Regions from separate parts of the Leuconostoc sp. DB-1 genome, predicted to be linked through region 2. Evidence: riboswitches for the same ligand, from Rfam matches in the RefSeq annotation. Region 2 holds a riboswitch; each other region holds the start of a gene.
The links. A riboswitch is a leader RNA that binds a small molecule or an ion and turns the genes downstream of it on or off. The one in region 2 is predicted to bind thiamine pyrophosphate.
Positions count from the first base shown of each region.

Region 1: linked by a shared signal. The riboswitch ahead of HFP47_RS05815 (nucleoside 2-deoxyribosyltransferase) and the one ahead of HFP47_RS03300 (solute carrier family 23 protein) in region 2 are both predicted to bind thiamine pyrophosphate.
Region 3: linked by a shared signal. The riboswitch ahead of HFP47_RS02465 (ECF transporter S component) and the one ahead of HFP47_RS03300 (solute carrier family 23 protein) in region 2 are both predicted to bind thiamine pyrophosphate.
Region 4: linked by a shared signal. The riboswitch ahead of tenA (thiaminase II) and the one ahead of HFP47_RS03300 (solute carrier family 23 protein) in region 2 are both predicted to bind thiamine pyrophosphate.

Region 1 covers NZ_JABFNJ010000001.1:1,191,065-1,194,281, reverse strand. Annotated here, with positions in the region: gene HFP47_RS05820 (phosphoketolase family protein) at 1-1,222, opposite strand, end outside; TPP riboswitch at 1,600-1,707, shown strand; gene HFP47_RS05815 (nucleoside 2-deoxyribosyltransferase) at 1,817-2,287, shown strand; gene HFP47_RS05810 (thymidylate synthase) at 2,312-3,217, shown strand, end outside.
Region 2 covers NZ_JABFNJ010000001.1:713,556-716,772, reverse strand. Annotated here, with positions in the region: gene HFP47_RS03300 (solute carrier family 23 protein) at 453-1,739, opposite strand; TPP riboswitch at 1,817-1,916, opposite strand; TPP riboswitch at 1,999-2,088, opposite strand; gene celB (PTS cellobiose transporter subunit IIC) at 2,264-3,217, opposite strand, start outside.
Region 3 covers NZ_JABFNJ010000001.1:516,014-519,230, reverse strand. Annotated here, with positions in the region: gene HFP47_RS02470 (class I SAM-dependent methyltransferase) at 1-631, opposite strand, end outside; TPP riboswitch at 883-972, shown strand; gene HFP47_RS02465 (ECF transporter S component) at 1,252-1,833, shown strand; gene HFP47_RS02460 (thiamine-binding protein) at 1,830-2,123, shown strand; gene HFP47_RS02455 (ATP-binding cassette domain-containing protein) at 2,154-3,217, shown strand, end outside.
Region 4 covers NZ_JABFNJ010000001.1:1,298,819-1,302,035, forward strand. Annotated here, with positions in the region: gene HFP47_RS06290 (ATP-binding cassette domain-containing protein) at 1-754, opposite strand, end outside; gene HFP47_RS06295 (ECF transporter S component) at 768-1,358, opposite strand; TPP riboswitch at 1,482-1,570, opposite strand; TPP riboswitch at 1,703-1,805, shown strand; gene tenA (thiaminase II) at 1,877-2,581, shown strand; gene hisC (histidinol-phosphate transaminase) at 2,669-3,217, opposite strand, start outside.

The DNA.
Region 1 (3,217 bases), 480 kb from region 2:
TGATGATATCACGCAAATAGTCACCTAACAAAATAGCATCTTGAGCTAAGTTATTGCCTGGCTGATTATTTTCTACCAAATAATTGTCAATGTCAGGTAAAATTAAAGGTTTGATAATACCAGCATTGGTGACCGAATTATTGGCCATACGTAGCTCTTTTTTCGGTAATACTTCTTGGATAGATTGTGTTAACTGACCGTTTTCATCAAATAATTCATCCGGTTTGTAAGATTGTAACCAATCAACCAGTTGTGGTATATATTCAGGATGATTTTGGTCAGCAGGAATTGGAATTTGGTGTGCACGAAATGAATTTTCAATTGGTTTGTCATCCCAAGTTTTTGGCCCTGTCCAGCCTTTAGGTGAACGTAAAACAATCATTGGCCAAAGTGGTCGTGTAATCTCTTCATTTGTCTGCTGAACGGCTTTTTCTCTAATGTCTTTAATCTCAGTAAATACTGTGTCCATGGTTTTTGCCATTTCTTCATGAACTTGCATAATCGGTTTGTCAAAAGAACTTACAAAGTAAGGGTGCCATCCCAGACTGTGGAAATACTCGGTTAGTGTTTCATCAGATTCTCGAGAGAGAACTGTGGGATTCGCAATCTTGAAGCCATTTAAATTCAAAATTGGTAATACAGTACCATCATTTTTAGGATTCAAAAATTTATTAACATGCCATGAAGTGGCTAGGGGTGCTGTTTCTGCTTCACCATCGCCAACAACAACCGCAGCAATGAGGTCTGGATTATCCAATACAGCACCAGCACCGTGCAAGATAGAATAGCCTAAAGCACCACCTTCATGAATCGATCCAGGTACTTTAGGATCAGCATGTGAAGCAACGCCACCGGGGAAAGAGAAACGCTTAAACATTTTCTGCATACCCGCTTCATCCTGTGTGATTTCTGGAAATGCTTCGGTATAACTACCATCAAGATAAGCATTTGAAATCATTACTTGTCCGCCATGGCCAGGCCCCTCAATGTAAAACATATTCAAATTAAATTTATTAATAGCACGATTTAAATGGGCATAAATAAAGTTTTGACTAGGAATCGTGCCCCAGTGCCCGATTGGGTGAATTTTAACTTGTTTTGCCGTTAACTTTTCCTTAAGCAATGGGTTATCTAACAAATAGAGTTGTCCAACTGACAAATAATTGGTAGCTCGCCAGTAGGCATCTAAATTGTTCAGGTAATCTGTTGAATCGATATTCATTTGATACTTCCTCCAATTTGTGACAACGCATACACAAAGTGCATGCTACGATTGCGTAAAAATATTGCAAGATATAAAATTAACTTTGCAAAGTATAGTGAAAAGTTCAGAAATAAATTGATAATTAATCTGAACCTGGCGAACACCAATTCATTATCAAGCCGTGTTTTTACATATTCATCGTAAAGGTTGTTTTTTAAAAAGTCAATACCAATACATTAATTGGTACGACCCAATTAATGTATTGGTATTGACTTTTATGGTTATAATCGCGTCATAACGGGAATTAACGTCTTAAAATTACTATTTGGTAAAATAATTTGTTTGCATACTTCTGAACAAGTGTGTTACACTCGATTTTGTTATTAGTCGATTAATTAACATACTAGGGGTGCTTTTAAAAAAGCTGAGAGAGAAGAGATAATCTTTGAACCCTTTGAACCTGATCTGTAGCAAGCAGCGTAGGAAAGTATGAATATATGATTTTTTTGCAATCATATAAACAGCCATACTATATCTAAGAGCGTTTGCAATATAACTGTTATTATTGCAAACGCTCTTTTTCTATGTGTTGAAAATTTAGGAGGCAATTTTGTGAATCAACGTATTTTTTTGGCGGCACCTTTCAAACAACTTTTGAATCAAAACAATCGAGTCAATACGGAAACTACACAGGCACTGCAGCAAGTAATGCAAGTGTTAGAAGATAAAGGAATGTTTGTGGATAATGCGCACAAACGAGAGAATTGGGGATTAGAAATGATGACCCCCACTCAATGTACAGATGCTGATTTTAATTCCATAAAAAATTGTGATATTTTAATGGCTTTTCCGGGTAGCCCAGCATCACCAGGTACCCATATTGAAATTGGCTGGGCGTCAGCATTTCATAAAAAGATTATTTTGCTTTTAAAGAATGATGTTGACTATGCATATTTGATACGTGGTCTTGGTGTAATTGGGGACGTAGAGTATATCTATTACGAAGATATGAATAGTTGCCTTTCACAAATAAGTAATGTGATAGACAATTATCTACAACACAATAAAGTATTGTCAAAGTAGCGTTGAATGAGGGAGTTGAGTTAAATGACAACATATGAAACCTTTGATGATGCCTATATAGCCGAACTAAATGAAATATATCATCATGCAGAATTTTTCAATGAGCCCAGAGGATTTAGTAGTCGGGAAAAATTAGGTGTTAATTTTAAAATTGAAAATCCCGTACAGAGAATTGTATATAGCCAAACGAGAAAAACAAATATTATCTTTAATTTTGCGGAGGCATTGTGGTATCTAACAGGAAACAATAGCTTGTCTTACATCAGCTATTACAATAAACGAATGCCTGATTATTCAATGGACGGGCAAATACTAACCGGTACGGCATACGGCAAAAAGCTGTTTCATTTTGGGGAACAAAACCTAAATCAATGGCAGAACGTTAAACAAGAACTGCTAAATGATGCTGATTCGAAACGAGCGGTAATCCAAATATTTGATGCACACGAATTAACAATTAATCAAAATTTAGATGTATCTTGCACATTGGGATTGCAGTTCTTAATTAGAAATAACCAACTTAATATGGTGGCTTACATGCGAGCAAATGATGCGTTTCGAGGCATAGTAAGTGATATTTTTTCATTCACCTTTATCCAAGAATTTATGGCACGAGAGTTGAATCTTAAAGTTGGAAAATATTACCATAGCGTGGGCACAATGCATATTTATGAACCTGATAATCAGTGGGTGACGCATGTGCTCAATGAATCAAATGATCAAACATTTATCTCTCCTAAAATGCCACAAGGAAATAATTGGGCGATGGTACATGAGCTAATGCATTATGAAGAAAAATTGAGAAAAAAAGAATTAACAATGAATTGGGTGGACATTCAACAGACTGAGTTATCGTCGTATTGGCAACAAATATTGGCCTTATTTAGTATTTACCAAATGATTTATTATCACGAGGAAGTGGACCAGGTG
Region 2 (3,217 bases):
GAGATAAAGAAGAGTTAGGGTTATCTGCCATACCCGGAAACAAAGAAAGTATTCTAATTTTATCCGTATTAGGCAAAACGTTTTTCTTGAATCCTGCCCGCATAGATTCTTCCCAAATATTTAAATTCGAGATATAATGTTTGCTTCTATGATTAATATTTGTTGTGCCACTCGAATAAAAAACATCCGCAGCTTGATTAATATCTTCGGTTGACAGAATTAATTCTTTGTACGCTTGAATCGGAATTAGCGGAACCTCGCGCCAGTTTTTTACAGTCAAGAGGTTTTTATGTCGCAATTGGGCAAATTTTTTATACGGTAAATTGTTTTGAAATTGATAAGCAAAAATGCGCATAACTAGCTGATTGAAGTCCGATTCATATCGCTCTGTTTGATGATCCTTGTATTTATTAATGAAAGTTAAAATGTCGCTTTGAATTTTTTTAGATTTTTCAATCATGAGATCCTCTTATATTTTTTATCATTCGTGGTAAGTTAACCAAGGCAAACTGTAAGATGATGGCAGACAACGCACCGACTAATATGCTATTAGATAATAATTCACCTGTAACACCTGACCAGCCGGTTGCATAGTTAGGCAGAGCAATCGCTAGTATGATAGACAATCCAATAATCATGTTATTTTCATTGTTGTCAGGCGCTCTTTTCAAAATGTTGAATCCAGTCAGAATTAAAGTTGTTGCTGCGGGCAAAAATATGCCCCCAATCACTGGACTAGGCGTTATTGCCAAAAACGCACCAATTTTAGGAACAAAACCTAGTACGACAAACAAAATCCCTGCAATAATTACTGGTATTCTCGAAACATTACCAGTTAAGTTTAAAATCCCTACATTCTGCGCAAAAGCAGTTGTTGGAAAGCCTCCGAACAAGGATGAAAACATTGATCCCGCAGATTCGCCAATTAGACCATTTTGAATGCGCCTTGGTGAAATATTTTCTTTTAAAGTATCGCCAGCTGCCTGATAGACACCTAAAGCCTCTACCACTGCAACCACATAGGCAACAAAGAATGTCAAAAACATGACCCAATTAAACTTTAGCGATCCATAAGGCAATAAATGAGGCATGCCAAACCATGATTTTGTTGATAATACGCTGTAATCTACGACACCTAACGAAACTGCTAGAATATCACCAACAATTAGCGCGATTAAAAAGGAAAAACGTTTCCAAAATCCCTTACCAAATATCGACAATAGAATGACAATAGTTGCTGTAGTAATAGACAAAATAAGTGTTGTTGGTGAAGAGAAACCTTTATCACCTGGATAAACACCTAAGAATTCAGATAGTGTGAATCCAGATAAAGAAATACCAACCAAAAATATTAGTGTTCCGGTAATTGCCGGTGTCAATAATTTGATTAGTTTATTGATAAGTCCTGTAACAGACAATAAAAATACAATGAGTGCACTCAGTAAAATTGAACCACTCGCCGTTGCTAACTGACCAGCTTTACCAGCATTAATCATTAACGCGTCAAAAGCAGCTGACGGCCCTTGAACAATAGGCAGCTTCGCTAATTTTGTTGCCTGTGTAAGCGTGACTAATCCTGAAACAATAAAAATCGTGTTCACAAGATTAGTTGATAAGTTCAGTGAGAGCCCTGCGGCAGCGGCAACATAAATTGGATCTAACCACACGTTAGAAACAAACACGTGCTGTATTCCAGCTAGGCCATGATCCATGATTCGGTTATGTTTTGGTGTCATCATAATTAAATTCCTTTTCCAATAAAAAAGTGCCCTTAAATACATAAAAAAGGACACTTTTGACAACAGTACATGTCGTTATCAAATATTGGTCACTTTCCTACGCTAGTATTAACTAGATCAGGTTCAAAGGGACCGATATACATCATCTCAGTCTTTGCGACGCCCCTAGTGATTATTATTCATTTTTCAAAAAAATCCTCTCAATAAGTCATTTTATGCAATAAAAAAACATTTTTCTCACCTAGAGAAAAATGCTACGTTAAAAAATGTAGCACTTTCCTACGCTGATGTTAATCAGTTCAGGTTCGAAGGGTTCTTCTCAGCCATTTTGGCGCCCCTAGCACAAGCATTATTGTATCATAAATTTTCTATTAAATGTAAGTAATTCATTCTATTTTTCACATAAGTTTGTCATTAAGTGATATCCTTACTGATGAAATTTACCTTTCACAAATCAGCCAGTCGAGAATATAAAAAATACCAGTCTGTTACTAAACACAGACCAGTATTTTGATGCCTCGTCATTAAGGCTGTACTTGTGTTTTCCCCTGCTCATCATTGTACAACTTAGTATCATATATTTTGATAAATGGTAAGTAAATAATGAAAGCTATTACAACACAGATTATTGCTAAGACTGCTGCTTTCCAATCAACGGTACTAATAAATGCACCGATTCCGGCTGGGGATGGCCATGGTGCTTGAATAACAATTGGCCGAATGATATGGAAGTTAATGGCTGCATAAGCAACGGAAGCTGTTGCCATTGGTGCCAAGAAAAATGGAATAGCTAGATAAGGATTATAAACAATTGGTAATCCAAATATTAACGGCTTGTTAATATTAAAAAGTGATGGTACGATTGAAGCTCGGCCTAAAACTTTTAGCTGTTCGGAACGTGCTAGTAAAGTAATAAATATGCATAATCCAAGTGTCGCACCAGAGCCACCTAAGATAGCAAAGGCATTATTAAATTCTCCAGCAAACGGTATGTTAGCCCCATTTGAATTTGCTACCATATTTGCTAAGAAGATAGGCGTAATAAATGCGGAAATAATGTTAGCGCCATGAATACCAACAATCCACAAGGCATGAATCAAGAACTCAATCACCATAATTCCTAGCCAGGTGCTAGTCATGCTTGTAACGAAGCTAAATGGTATTGCAATCATTTTGAAAATGTCAGTACCGAGTAACACTAAGGAACCATTAATACCCAGTACAACAAAAGCAATAACGAAAGTTGGAATCAATGCCGTAAATGATCTTGATACACCTTCCGGTACAGCATCCGGCATTTTAATCGTCCAGTTATGTTTCACACAGAATGAATACAACCAAACTGCTAAAATAGCCATAATAATCGCTGTGAAAATACCACTTGTTCCAACACGGTCGATTGTGCTAGTCATTCTAAATCCGTTGATAACTGTCTCGTCCTTGGATATAGTATTTAGCAGAACAATTTTTCCGCCTTT
Region 3 (3,217 bases), 200 kb from region 2:
AATCAGCTTTTCCAGCAAATTCAAGATTTTCAAAAATTGTGTCGATACGATCCAATTCTTTCTGCCATTTAGCAACAAAAACTGACGTTTTTCTCTTTCGCAAGACAGGACCAAATTTTTTATCGAGGCTTGATAAACTTTGGGTGCCCTTTGTTGCAATCATAATTTCATAAAAGTGGTTATCCTCTTGTTCAATAACCTCGTCGTTAATTTTATACTGATGGTTGTTTAGCCATGTTCGCACAATGTGCTCATCAGTATTAGGTTGTAGTATAAGCGTTTCAAAACGTTTTGCTCTTGAAAATCCCGCTTCTAATATATCTGTAATTAAGACACCACCCATACCAGCGATTGTGACCGTGTCAATATGATCCTCATCTTTAATTGCCGCTAATCCATTCGCCAATCTCGCCTCAAGTTGTGTGGTTAACGCTCTTCGAACAATTTCGTGCTGCGCATTTTCGTAAGGTCCTTTAGCAACCTCACCAGCAATCGCAAACGATATTTTGTTATTGATTAATAGATTAGCAGGTAAATAGGCGTGATCAGAGCCAATATCGGCTAACCTTGCGCCTTTGGGTACAAATGAAGCCACAGCTGCAAGCCGTGGTGAAAGATGAATACTGTCCATTTTCTATCCTTAAAGTTGTTTTTTTTACTCATTTTAGTATAACAAATAAGTCAATATCTCGCTGATATCATGTACTTTTAATTAATAAAGACCACAAGTTACATCATACTCAAATTTCATAATTAAAAACATTAGAATGTTAGAAAATATAACATAATTTTGGGATTAAATTCTATTGCATACGAATAGTTTGCACGATAATTTGTCTTGTGTTACACTCTAGGCGTGAGCTTTTCACAAATAACTGAAAACACCAAAATCTGGGGTGCCGTCGCGCTGAGATAAAACCCATCACACCTGATCTAGTTAATACTAGCGTAGGGAGATTTACTTGAAAATGTATTAATGAACTGACATATCTTGACGGTACTATGTTTTGTAACGTTATCACTATAATATATGATGATGAAATAACACAAGTTTGTTAAGTAACGTTTCTGCATTGAGATCATGACCACAATTTTTCAAGCCAGTCTTCCTTGTGAAGTCTGGCTTTTTCTAATTACACCCGATTTTGCGGTGATTTCGGTTACATCAATTATTAACCAATAAGTCATGTAAACAGTTGTATAGCTCATGCACCTATTGGTTAATATCGGAAATTTTAGGAGGTTTTGCAAATGTCTGCAAACAAATGGTCACTTCGCGATGTTATCTTCATCGCACTAATCGGTGTTTTTTTTGGATTTATATTTTGGGCTTGGGCATTTGGTTATAATGTCATCGCTGCCTTTTTAACACCATTTGGATTAAGCGCATATGCTAATGATGCAACATTGGGTCCTTGGCTAATGGCTGGTCCGATGGCTGGGTTCATCTTACGTCGTCCTGGCGCATCAATTATAGGTGAAACACTTGGCGGCACAATTGAAATGGTGTTTGGCTCTCAATGGGGTGTCATGAACGTTGTTTCTGCATTAATCCAAGGGTTTGGTACCGAACTTGGATTTGCTGTATTTGGCTACCGTCGTTGGGACAAAACGAGTTTGTCAATGTCTGTCATCACAGTTACCATTGTGACGTTTATTTGGGACCTGTTCCGTAATGGTTATGCTGACTACTCATTTGGTTTGTTGATTGGATTATTTATTACTCGCCTCATTTCAGCAGCTATTTTTGCAGGAGTTATCGTTTACTTCACACAAAAATTAGTTGCTAAATCAGGTATTCTAGAGGTCAATAAAAACGAGGTGGTCTCATGATATCAAGTATTGCGGTCCAAGTATTGCCGATGACAGCTGACACAGAAGAAGTCATTCGCATAGTTGATCATGTGATTGCTTATATTGACAAGAGTGGTGTCAACTATCAGGTAGGTGCTTTCGAATCAACTCTCGAAGGTGATTACGATCAACTAATGGATATTTTAAAAAATTTGCCCAAGGTTGCAGCAGAAATTAGTGACATCCCTGTCATGGTATACAGCAAAATAAACATGGCTACAGATTCTGATGTTTTAACCATTGCAAAGAAAACAGATAAATATAAATAAGCGGAATTTCCGCGTACATAGGGAATTATTATGGTTACTCATTTAAAACATATCAGTTTGTCATATGGCAATACAAAAATACTTGATGATACCACCATGTCAATATCTCACAATAGTTTTAACCTGCTAATTGGTCCCTCTGGCTCTGGAAAATCAACCCTTCTCCGAATATTTGCAGGATTATATCCGCAACTAAAAGGTGAAGTACTTGTTAATGATCAAGCAGTTACCACATTACCGGCTAACGAGAAAGCCAAAGTCGTCGGTTTTTTATTTCAAGATCCAGACACACAATTTGTTATGAAAACGCCACTGGATGAATTGATTTTCACTTTAGAAAACTTGCAAGTTGATCCTTCTGATATCAAGCAACGTGCAACGCACGCTCTAGAATTTGTTGGTATTTCAGACTTAACTCATCAAGACATTGACACCTTATCAGGTGGTGAAAAACAAAAAGTTGCATTGGCTATCATTGTTGCAATGCAAAGTGATTTCTTATTATTAGACGAACCTTTTGCAAATATTGATAGCCAATCTCGCCAAGACCTATTAGCTAAATTGAAAGATTTACAAATACAGGGACAAACCACTATATTAATCACTGATCATGATTTACATGGGTACGAGCCACTTGTTGATCATGTGTGGGAAATACACCACAAAAAAGTAGCAACTGTTAGTAACTTTCAGAATCGTATTTTACCGGAACAAAATGTCCACCTGCAATTACCTAAAGAAGGTGTTTTGCAATTAAAAAATTTTGAACTTTTAGTGGGGCAACGTCAATTAATTAGTATTTCTGATTTACCTTTGTCTCCCGGTGGAATTACGCTCTTTACTGGAGCAAATGGCACAGGCAAGTCGTCCCTTTTCAATGCGCTAACTCGACTAAAATCCTACCAGGGTGACATTTTGTATATAGATCAAAATATCAAAAAATTTAATGCTGCTAAATATGCAAAACAAGTAGCATTGATCTTTCAAAATGCAGAACGGCAGTTTTTACGAATGACGATTCGTGAGGAAATCGCGTTGAGCATGCAACATGCGCAACAACCAGAAAAATGGTCCGAAAACGTAATTACTCGTTA
Region 4 (3,217 bases), 590 kb from region 2:
CCATGCTAAACACAGACTCATTAAATTCATCATTAGTAACAATACTATCATTTACATCTTGTTTAAAAAAAGGAGACCAAGCTGTAGAATCAATACATGCTATATGTCGATTTTCAATACGATATAAATCTGTTATCAGATTTTCGTATCCACTTGTGTCATGATCTGAAACTAAAATACCATGTCCTTGATCAACTAATTTTTTTAACAATACTTGTAACTCATGTCGATGCTCTGGATCAACGGCCGCAAAAGGTTCATCCAATAAAATAATTTCTGCACCCATCGCTAATGTTTCAGCTAAAGCAACCTTTTGCAATTCTCCACCTGACAAGTATGAAAGTTCTCGGTGTCGCAGTGATTCAATTCCTACCTCTGATAAAGCAGAATTAATTCTCTTATCAATTTCCTCGGTAGTTAAAGATAAATTTTCTAATGAAAAAATTAATTCATCTTCTACGCGATCCATGGCAAATTGTTGATCTGGATGCTGAAATAGCATGGCAACTTTTTTAGCGCGATGGTTCGCTTTGATTTGAGCAATTGATTGATGGTTCAAAGACACTTCCTGTGACAATTCGCCGCCATATTTAGGATATAACCCAGCTAAGGCAGTCATCAAAGTTGATTTGCCACATCCAGATGAACCAACTAATAATATAAATTGTTCTGGTCTAATCTCCAGTGAAATATCTTCTAAGATAATTTCATCGTCAAATTTAATATCCAAATGATTGGCCTTTAATTCCGTCATACTTTTATTGACCTTATCGGTTTGTTTTTAATAATTTAGACTTCTCTAGCAAGTTGACAATCCAGTAAACTAATAGACCGGCAAAAAATGCAATTGAAATCCAGCGAACAATAAACAACCCAACTAGCATACCAAAATCAAATTGTAGATATCCATCGTGGAACAATGACCAGATGAATGTCACGCATGTTCCAGTAAATGTTGACAAAATCAAACCCATTTTCCAGCTTTTATATCCTGTCAAAGTAAAACCAAGCTCTGATCCGATACCTTGAATAAATCCAGAAATTAGTGTTGCAACACCCCAATAGCCGCCCAACAAGGCTTCTCCAGTGGCGCCAAGCAATTCACCTATTAATCCCGCACCAACACGTTTCAATAAATAACTAGCCAATGGGGCTGCCATCATCCATGGCCCAATAGTGATTGCAATGGTGTATTGGTGTAACCCAAGCGGAACTAAGACTGCATCAAGTGCTGTGTACACTGGATCCATAATAAAATAAATCACACCAAAGGCAATACCAATCAACGCCATTAAAATGACTTCTCGCAAAGACCATTTCCCTTTTGATCCCGCTGTTACTGTTTCTACTTGTTCCATAAACATCTCTCCTCTTGTTTCGAGGTTGTATGTTTCGATAAAATACCTTTTATAGTATAAGTGTCCATACAAAAAGCCACCAACCACAAAAGAATTTAGTGATTGATGGCATCAAAAAGACATCTTAATCTAACTTATTCTTCCTTCGCAGGTATTAACCTGACAGGTTCAATGGGTATTATCTCAACCTTACGGTACCCCAGATAAAATATTAACTTCGTGAATTAGTATAACCTATTCTAATTTTAAATGCAAAGAAATTTTCTAGCCCATTAGCTACACCATAAAACCATTTGCAATTTTAATTTTTCAATGCTATGCTAATCTCATTAAAAAATATATATGCTGTCCACTAGGGGTGCCTTCTTGGCTGAGATGATATTATTTATCAATCCCTTCGAACCTGATCTAGTCAATGCTAGCGTAGGAAAGTGGTATTCTTTTTACAAAAGATACTCTTTTTTGCCTAGTCAAGAGAGAGTTTTTTTGTTGGATATGTAAAGATTTTAGGAGAAATTATGTTTTCAGAAGAATTGCGCACCCAAGCTGCACCAATTATGACAGCCATTCATGATCACGCATTTGTTCGTGGCATTGCGGACGCTTACGTTCCCCGAGAAGCTTTGATTTTTTACGTTGAACAAGATTTCCAATATCTTAGTGAATTTATCAAAATTTATGCCAATGCCATTACAAAATTAACTGATCGTAATGAAATGAAATTTTTTGCTGATTCAATTGATTTCATTTTAAATAGCGAAATTCATCCCCATCATGTTTTTTGTGACGTTGCCGGCGTTGAATATGAAACATTGCAACACGCCACGCCAACACCTAAAGCATATCTATACGAATCACATATGTATCGTGCGGCTGACACCGGCTCCTTATTAAATATTCTAGCTGCTTTTCAGGCGTGCCCTTGGACCTATAATGAAATTGCAAAAAAACAAGTTCAGGAGAAAGCAAACACAAATGATAACCCATTCAAAAGCTGGATTGATTTTTATGATAATACAGATGATGATTCGGAAGTTTCACTATCTGACAAAATCTTTGAATGGATAGATCGCTTGGCAGAAAATGCAACAACTCAACAACGCCAACAGGCCACACATTTTTTTCTTAAAAGTTGTGAATTAGAATGGCAGTTCTGGGAACAAGCCTACCACCAAGAAGACTGGCGCTTCAAAGATGTATTAAATCAGGCAAACACTTTGTAAGGCTATTGATGTAAAGAAGTGAAATTTAATAACACAAAAATGTTGCGTCGTTATTTAATGACGCAACATTTTTGTGTATCCGTGAATTTATTTGTTTGTAGCTTTCAAAAAAGCTAATTTTAATTCAGCATTGTCTTCTGGTGTACCTAACGCAATACGAATCCACTCAGGATTAAGTCGATCGTTGACTTGGAAACCTTGTTCTAATAATTTTTGACCAACTTTTTTCGTTTCGCCAACCTTTATCCAAATAAAATTAGCCTGTGATTCATAAAACTTAAACTTATTTTTAGTCAAAAAATCTTGGAACTTTTGGCGCTCTACTTGAAAACGTTGGACATTTTTCTGCAAGTACTCTTGATCTAATACAGCAGCCGTGCCACCAGCAATCTGATAGGTTGATAAATTATAGGGTAAACGAACTGCTTGCATCGCACTATAAAGGGTATCTTGCATGATGCCATATCCAACACGTAAATTAGCTAGACCGTATGCCTTTGATAAGGTACGTAGCACAACCAAGTTTGTGTACTCAGCTACCAAAGGTGCCACGGTAGCATCAGGTTCATCTACAAAATCATAGTAGGCTTCGTCCACTACTAACGTAATATTTGCTGGCAGCTTGTCCAAAAAGCG